DNA from 2 places in the Nocardia sp. NPDC059240 genome. Region 2 is predicted to be linked to the other one. Evidence: riboswitches for the same ligand, from Rfam matches in the RefSeq annotation. Region 2 holds a riboswitch; the other holds the start of a gene.

Region 1 (4,412 bases), on a different contig from region 2:
GGCCCTCGGAGGTGTCGTGCTGACCGACCCGGCCCAGCGCGCCGACGATGTCGCCGACGTGCGCGCTGTCCATGACGGCACCCGGGTTCGGGCTGTCCGCGACGGTGGAATGACGGCTGTCGCCGTTGGAGAAAAAGGCCATGACCGTTTCTCCCTCTCTGAATCTTTCGCAGTACTGCGTATCGGCGATGGACCCGCTACCAGTGGTAGGGGTGGCCGCCCAGCGAGGCGGTGTAGAGGGCGGCCCTGGGACGGGCCGCCGCCATGTAGTGGCGTTCCTGATCGGTCAGCCGGGCCCTGGTACGGAGCCGGCGGACGAGATTGATCAGGGACACCGGCATCGAGATGGTGTCGCGGTGCGGGAATGCGATGACGGCCATGACTTGCTCCTCGGCGTGAAGCCAACTGCCGCAAGCGTTTCCGGGCATGCCGAAGACACGCCGAAGTCACCCCCGACGGGGTGGGAACTTCGAACTGGATCGGTCAGGAGTTCGGAAGGCCGCAGCAAGCTGGGAACGAAATGAGTTCTCGAAGCGGACTCGGATAAGGATCGTCGTCGTTCATGTTTTCGTCCCTCACCTCCTTGCTGCCGAGACGCACGCGGGCGCCGATACGGTTGGGCCAGTACGCAAGGGGTGGATGCCGCACCGAAAAACGGTGGGCGAGCACCCCTCTCGTCAGAGCTTCGGCACTGCACGACGTATCCCGCGACGCGGGAAGCCACCTGGGGTTACCCCTTAATCCGGGGAAACCTGTCCTGAGCCTGGGCGTCTCTCGACGTCGTCGGATCAGTGGCCTGTGTTCGTACAGGAGCCTCGCCTAGCGAGGTGCTGACTGAAGAAGTGTGAACCCCGCGCAAGCCGCAAGTCAAGGGCTGTCGATCGCATCTTTACGGAATCCGATTGCGCCGGTGCGAGTTTCACCGGCGCAATCGGACCGATCACGCGACCGGAGCGGCGGCCGGGGCCGGGGTGGAGTCCGGCGCGGCCAGGCGCTGGGCCAGGCCGATACCGACCGCGATGGCGGCGGGCACACCGGTGAACACCAGACCGGCCGCGGCACCCAGCGGGATACCGATGGCCGCACCGGCGACACAGCCCGCGATGCCGGTCGGCACCGACATGACCACGACACCGGCGATGGCTCCGCCCGCGGCGCCGATGGCACAGCCCGCGACGCCACCGACCAGGGTGCCGACCATGGTGCCCATGGAGGTGACGATGCCGAACTGGTTGACCGCGGCGGAGAAGGCGGCGTCCTGATCGGCCTGGTTGGCGATGTCCTTGACCACCGGAGCCGGGAGCGCCGGGGCCGGGGTGACGGCGGCCGGGTCCAGGTTCGGGGTGAGAGTGGCGGTATTGCCGTCGATCCGGGCGGCGATCGGGTGCGCGCCGGCATTGTCGAGCCAGCTCAGCGGGAACTGGGTGACCAGGCCGCCGGTGGTGTCACGGACCTGGAATTGGCCGTCCTGGGTGGTCAGCGAGCCCAGATCGGTGGTGAGCACGACGGACTTGTCGACCACCTGGGTGGTCCAGTGGATACCGGGATTCGCCTGTGCCGGATCGGCTTTGGCGTCCTGTGCGTTGCAGGCCACGACGCCGAGAGCGGTAGCGGCGGCCAGGGTGTAAGCGGTGAGCTTCCTCATCGAGATAAAACCTTCGAAATTCAGTGGGACGATGAATTCGAATGGGGGTGAAATGGCCAGCACGAATTACACGGCCGCGCAGCGGACAGCATGCGGTCGCGTAAAAGGGGTTTCGTGAATTGTCAGGCTCGTGTGGCGTGTTTCCACCCGCAAACGAGTGCGGGGAACAAGAGACTGGGATGCGGACTATCGCCGGATGGCACTGTTGTTCCTCACCTCCTTGCGGCCGGGGCGCACGGGGGCGCCAGCACGTGTGCACACGAGGAGTCCACCCAGGTAGAAGACCGAATCGGGTGGGCACCTCTCTCGTCAGAGCTTCGGCACTACGCGACGTATCCCATTGCCTGGGAAGCCACTTGGGGTGACCCCTTAATCCGGGGAAACCTGTCCTGAGCCTGGGCGTCTCTCGACGTCGTCGGATCAGTGGCCTTTGTTCACGCAGGAGCCTCGCCTAGCGAGGTGCTGTATTACGGGGCACAGCTTGGCACCAATGAGTTTGATAAGTCAATTCAGACATTTGCCGATGGGGGTGTTTCGTTGGTCTGTTCGATACCCTCCGTTGAGCCAGAATTCGAGTATTGGCACCGGCCACGGTGCAGGGTGAGGCTGTAGTCGCCGGTTCGCCGGGGACGCCGAGACAGGAGTGCTTATGACCGAAGCCACACCGCAGCCGATACCGGATTCGGCCGCGACCCTCCATCTGTCGCAGTTGCTCAAGTCTCCCGTGATCGCCGGATCCGGCGAATCCATCGGCCGCGTAGACGATTTGATCGTGCGGCTGACCGGTGGCGACGCCTATCCGGCGATCACCGGCGTGGTCGTCGGCGTCGGCGGGCGTCAGGTGTTCGTCTCGGCCGATCGCATCCGCGAGTTCGGCGCCGATCGGATCGTGCTGTCGGTCAACAAGGTCGACCTGCGCTCCTTCGAGCGCCGCGACGGCGAGGTGCTGCTGAAGGCGGACATCCTCGGGCATCGCCTCATCGACGTCGCCGCCGCGGAACTGGTGCGCGCCTACGACGTCGAACTCGACCAGACTCCCGAGGGGTGGGTGCTGGCCCGGCTCGACACCCGCCGCCCGGCCCAGTTCTTCGGACTGATCAGATCTTCCGGCGGTCATGCCTCGCGGGATTGGAAGGCGTTCGAACCCCTGATCGGGCACAGCGGGTCGCAGACCGCACGCGGCATCAGCGTTCGTTTGCGCGGCCTCAAGCCCGCCGAGCTCGCCGACCTGCTCGAGGATGCCGACAAGCATGAGCGCGGCGAGATCCTCGACCAGGTGCACGGCGATCCGGAGCTCGAGGCCGACGTGTTCGAGGAGCTGGATTCCGATCAGTCCAGCCGGATCCTGAACTCCATGTCCGACGGCGAGGTCGCGGCCCTGCTCGGGCGCATGCGCGCCGACGACGCGGCCGACTCCATTCTCGAACTCCGCCAGTCGCGTCGCCGCCGGGTACTGGATCTGATGCCGCCCGGGCAGCGCGTCAAGGTCATCACGCTGATGGGCTTCAACCCCGACAGCGCGGGTGGACTCATGAATGTGGATTTTGTCTCCTGCGCACCGAATTCCACCGTGTCGCAGGCATTGTCGATCGTGGCGGCGGCGTCCGCGCTGCAGCCCGAGGCGCTGCTGAAGATGCACGTGGTCGAGGGCGGGCAGCTCGTCGGCGTGGTGTCGGTGATCGCGCTGCTGCAGGCGGACCCGGGGCGCGCGATCTCCGAGATCATGGACGCCGACCCGGTGCGCATCGGCCCCGAGGCCGACCTCACCGACATCGCGCTGCTGATGGCGGATTACAACCTCTACCTGCTACCCGTCGTCGACGACGAGGATCGCGTACTCGGTGTGGTGACCGTCGACGACGTGCTCGAGGACATCATTCCCGAGGACTGGCGACGCCGCGAGCCCGCGCCGCGTCCGGTGCGCGAGCCCGCGCCGGCCGGCAAGACCCCGACACAGCACCCGAACGGCGCGGCACAGCTATGACGAATACACACGAAAACCCGCCGGTGCCACCGGGTCCGGAGCTCCGCAAGCCCGTGGATACGGCTTCGACCCGATCCCCCGGTGTGAATCGTCAGTCCGCCGTGCTGGATTCGGCGCACGTGGGTGATATCGAAGGCGCGTTCGGCAAGATCAAGCTCGGCGATACCGAGCATTCGCGCACCTTCAAGACCCGAATGGCGACGCTGCTCGCGATCGTCGGCCCCGGCCTGATCGTCATGGTCGGCGACAATGACGCCGGTGGCGTGGCCACCTACGCGCAGGCCGGGCAGAACTACGGTTACAGCCTGTTGTGGGTGCTGCTGTTGCTGATCCCCGTGCTGATCGTGAACCAGGAGATGGTGGTTCGGCTCGGCGCGGTCACCGGTGTCGGCCACGCCCGGCTCATCAACGAGCGCTTCGGTCGAGGCTGGGGCTGGTTCTCCGTCGGTGACCTGTTCGTCCTGAACTTTCTCACCATCGTCACCGAGTTCATCGGTGTCAGCCTGGCGGCGGAGTACTTCGGCATCTCCAAGTACATCGTGGTTCCGACCGCCGCGGTGGCGCTGGTGGTCATCATGGCCTCGGGCAGCTTCCGCCGGTGGGAGCGCGCGATGTTCGTGTTCATCGCCATCACCCTGCTGCAGATTCCGTTGCTCTTGCTGTCGCACCCCGATTGGGGCCGTGCGGCAAAGGCTTTCGTGGTGCCCGGCATCTCGGGCGGTATCAGTTCCGATGCCGTGCTGTTGATCATCGCGATCGTCGGCACCACGGTCGCGCCCTGGC
Region 2 (4,412 bases):
CGGCCGTGGAGGCCAAGGGCACCGCAACCCGGCACGACTTCGACATCCCGGCCATCGTGAGCGCCACCCACAGCCTCACCGAGAGCTGGGATTTCCACAGCGTGGACCGGGGGATGTTCTGGAACATCGTGGCGACGTTCCTGGAGCACTAGACGCCGTCGACGGACAGCACCGCGGTCATCAGGGCCATCGCCGCCGCGCAGGGATCGGGCCGGGCGGTGTGATCGCGGTTGTGCACCCACCAGGTGACGGTCCCGGTATCGGCCACCGTCACCGCGCAACTGCCCGGATCCTTCGGATCGCGCCAGTACATGCCGCCGAAGTTCCGGACCACCAATCGTTCGATCTGGTAACCGAATTGGCCCGCGACCTGAACCTCGCGGGAAAGCGTGTCGTCTCGCAGCCAGGCATAGGTGAGGTCGACCGCACCACCGCCCGCGTTGACGGCGGTCCAGTCGCAGATGGTGGGCTCGCTGAGCCGCTTCATACCGGTGACATTGATGGCGCTCGCCAGCTTCTGATCTTCCAATGGTCCGCAACCGGCCAGGAAGTTCGGATCCGAGGACACGCGCGCATCGTCCTGTTTGCCCCCGTGCGAGCAGCCGGTCACCGTGGCGATCAGCAACGCCGCCACCGCGATTCGGGAGTACCAGCGTGCCATCAGCCCTGTCCCGCCTGTTGCAACGTGGCCGCGGCCAGCGCTTCGACGCCCGGGCAGGACTGGGTGTTCGAACCGCCGGGCACGGTGTGCCGCACCGTCCAGTCGATGAAGTCGGTATCGCCGAACGCGACCGCCACCTCACACCCGCTCGCGTCCCGCCATTCGATCCCGGCCTGCCCCGCGACCTGAACGGTGGCGGGCTTGCCGGTGGTCACCTGGGTGCGGCGTTCCTCGAGCGAACTGCCCCGGAACCAGTGGAAGATCACCGCGTCGCCACCGCTGCCCGGCTGCCATACGCAACTCAGGGCATTCACCGACACCCGAGCCGGATCGGCGAGCCCCGCCTGCCGCCCGACCTCCGCGTCCGACACCCCACCGCAGAGCCCGATCGTATTCGGTGACGCCAGTACCGCTTTGGGCGCGGCACTCGTGGTCGTGGCCGCCTGCGGCGTCGAGGTGCCGCCGCAGCCCGCGACCGCCACCCCGATCAGGGCGATCCCTGCCGCCACGCCCACCGCTCTCATCACGCCGACCAGCGTAGGCGAACGCCACCGGTCGTGCGATCCACGCCACGATCGAATATGAATTTTGACAATTCACAGGACATTAACTACGTTCGATGTCGCACCTCGATAGGCGAGGCTCCTGTACGAACACAGGCCACTGATCTGACGACGTCGAGAGACGCCCAAGGTTAGGACAGATTTCCCCGGATTAAGGGGTTATCCAAAGTGGCTTTCCCGCGGAAGCGGAATACGTCGCACAGTGCCAAAACTCTGACGAGAGGGTGTTCGTCCCGTTCCGGTTTCGCCGGACGACCTTCCCCCGTGTGCGCTGTCGTATCGCGTTCAACCAGTTTGAGGAGGTCGGGGCAGCCAGATGACGCCCTCTGACAGTCCGGAGTCTCCGGGCCGGCCCCTCCGCCTGCGAGCGGGCCACTAAACATATCGACGTCGCGTCGCCTCGACGCGCGTAAATCCACCGATATTCCGGTGCCGCACACTGCGCGGTTCCGTGATATTCGCATGCCGATTTCCGACTGAATTCGGAATTCCGCCAATGCCATATGCCGTCCGCGCAATCGTGCGCGACGGAATTCACCGCTGCCCGCAATACCGTGCCGGGCGGCGGCAGATGAGGGGACACCATCCTGATGAGAATTCGCATGTTCGCCTGGCTGGCCGCGTTGACCAGCGCCGCCCTGCTGACCACGCACGCCACCGCGCACGCCGAACCCGCGGCCATCGAGGCCCGGGCCACGATCGTCGATCGGACGGTCCAACTGCACACCGACGCGGGCTCGCTGCGGGTCGATCACGACCGCCTGCAGATCCTCGACCCCGCCGGGATCGTCGTGAGCTCGCTGCCGTTGCAGCTGGCCAAGCAGGGCACCATGTACCCGATCGATGCCCGAATCGACGGCAACACGGCCGTTCTCGCGCCGCGCCCCGACCGGGCCCGGCCGCTCACCGACGAGGAGCGCGCCCAGACCGAACAGGCCGTCGGCGCACCCGTGCGGACCTTCGATCTGAGTCCGATCAGCGACAGCGACAGCCCCGAGGATCGCTTCAACAATGCGATGGGCCACGTCAACACCGAGATCGGTGCGGCCGTCGCGGTGGCCACACTGCTCGGAGCCGTCATCGGCGGCCCGCTCGGGTGCCTGTTCGCCGGTGCACTCACCACCGTCGCGGCCGGTCCGGTGGGCGCGATCGTCGGCTGTCTGGCCGGGGCGGTCATCGGCGCGGGCATGGGGGTCGTGGTGTTCAACGTGCTCATCGGCGTGCCCGCGCTGATCGGGTCGGCGATCCACTTCTTCAATGTCGTGAACGCGCCGCCGGCCGCCGAATGAGGTAACAGACATGACTCTGCAAATTGCAATCCCCAACAGCCCCAAGACAACTCCCGAGGTCCGCCGGGCCCGCAACGGGCTGCGCCCGGCCGACTATCTGCTGCTGGCCGCCGGCGTGGTGCTGACGGTGTTGGTGGTCAAGCTCTTTCGCGACATCTCGGTGCCGTGGATGCCGGGCGACAGCCCCGACACCGTCTCCACCGATCCAGCGAACCTGCCCTACTACGCGGCGCGCACCACGCTGCGGATGTTCGCCGGGCTGGTCGCGTCCCTCATCTTCACGCTCGTCGTCGGCCAGTGGGCCGCGCACTCCCGGCGCGCGGAGAAGGTGCTCATCCCGTTGCTCGACATTCTGCAGTCGGTGCCGGTGCTGGCGCTGGTATCGATCACGGTGACGGCGTTCATCGCGCTGTTCCCGGGCTCGTATCTGGGCGCGGAGGCGGCGTGCGTGTTCGCCATCTTCACCGCGATGGCCTGGAACATGACCTTCGCCTACTATCAGGCCCTCCGGAATATGCCGCGTGAGCTGGACGAATCGGCGCGCATGATGCGGCTGACCCGCTGGCAGCGGCTGACCCGGGTCGAGATTCCCGCGGCCATGATCCCCATGGTCTGGAACGGCATGATGAGTTTCGGCGGGGCCTGGTTCATGCTGGCGTCCTCGGAGGTCATCAGCGTGTCCGGCAATGATCAGGCGCTGCCCGGCATGGGTTCGTTCATCGCCGCCGCGACGTCGGAGGCCGCGGTCGGCAAGCTCATGATCGGCGCTGTCGTCATGGTCGCCACCATCGTGCTGGTGAACGTGCTGTTCTGGCGGCCGTTCACGGCCTGGTCGGAGCGATTCCGGGTGGAGCACACCGAATCCGCGCAGGCTCCACGCAGTCTGGTGCTGGATCTGTTGCGGCGCACCACGATTCCCACTCGGATCGCGACCCGGTTGCGGCCGGTCGGCGAGGGCATCGATCGCAGCATGCGGATCTTCGGGCGCGCCACCCGCTCGCCCTACGACGCCAAGCGCGGCAGCCTGGCCGGGGATGCGGTGTTCTTCGCCGTGCTGTTCGCGGCGCTGGGCTGGGGCGCGTGGACGCTGGCCCGATACTTCGAGCGCACAGTCGGTTTCGCCGAGTTCGGGCCCGCCTCGCTGATGGGTCTGGCCAGCCTCAGCCGGGTGGCGGTGCTGCTGGTCTTCTCCACCATCGTGTGGGTGCCGGTCGGCGTGTGGATCGGCATGAATCCGCGCATCTGCCGGTTCGCGCAACCGGTGGTGCAGGTGATGGCGAGTTTCCCGGCCCAGTTCCTGTACATCTTCGTGGTCGCGGGACTGACCTACACCGGCATCTCGCTCAATATCGGCGGCACCGTGCTGATGGCGCTGGGCGCGCAGTGGTACGTGCTGTTCAACGTGATCGCGGCCGCCGGGCAGATCCCCACCGATCTGCGCGAGGCCATGGACGATCTGGGCGTGCACGGGCGGGAACGCTGGAAGTCGTTGATCCTGCCCGCGATCGCCCCCGGCTATGTGGTCGGTGCGATCACCGCGTTCGGCGGTGCGTGGAACGCCACGCTCGTCGGCGAGGTCGTCGAATCCGGCGGCACGCACCTGGAGGCCTTCGGTCTGGGCGCGTACATCACCAATGCCACCACCAACGATCAATTCGCGAAGGTGCTGCTCGGCACGCTCGTGATGTCCGTGGTGACCGTGGCCATCAACCGCCTGGTCTGGCGGCGACTACAGCGCACCGCCGAGACCCGGTACGCGCTCGTCTAGAAAGGAGGACGCCATGTCCGCACCCGTCATCACCGTGGATCGCGTCACCAAGAACTTCACCAACCCGTCCGGCGAACAGCTGGCGGTTCTGTCCGATGTCCGCATGGAACTGCGGGAGGGCGAAATCGTCG

Evidence for each region. A riboswitch is a leader RNA that binds a small molecule or an ion and turns the genes downstream of it on or off. The one in region 2 is predicted to bind magnesium.
Region 1: linked by a shared signal. The riboswitch ahead of ACFXHA_RS19965 (hypothetical protein) and the one ahead of ACFXHA_RS26385 (hypothetical protein) in region 2 are both predicted to bind magnesium.

What each region holds. Positions count from the first base shown of each region.
Region 1 is NZ_JBHZAC010000005.1:262,468-266,879, reverse strand. It holds gene ACFXHA_RS19975 (NRAMP family divalent metal transporter) at 1-142, opposite strand, end outside; gene ACFXHA_RS19970 (hypothetical protein) at 198-380, opposite strand; M-box (ykoK) riboswitch at 663-834, opposite strand; gene ACFXHA_RS19965 (hypothetical protein) at 941-1,645, opposite strand; M-box (ykoK) riboswitch at 1,940-2,111, opposite strand; gene ACFXHA_RS19960 (magnesium transporter MgtE N-terminal domain-containing protein) at 2,295-3,629, shown strand; gene ACFXHA_RS19955 (Nramp family divalent metal transporter) at 3,731-4,412, shown strand, end outside.
Region 2 is NZ_JBHZAC010000007.1:277,431-281,842, reverse strand. It holds gene ACFXHA_RS26400 (hypothetical protein) at 1-152, shown strand, start outside; gene ACFXHA_RS26395 (DUF3558 domain-containing protein) at 149-661, opposite strand; gene ACFXHA_RS26390 (DUF3558 family protein) at 661-1,185, opposite strand; M-box (ykoK) riboswitch at 1,283-1,455, shown strand; gene ACFXHA_RS26385 (hypothetical protein) at 1,815-2,513, shown strand; gene ACFXHA_RS26380 (ABC transporter permease) at 2,524-4,281, shown strand; gene ACFXHA_RS26375 (nitrate/sulfonate/bicarbonate ABC transporter ATP-binding protein) at 4,295-4,412, shown strand, end outside.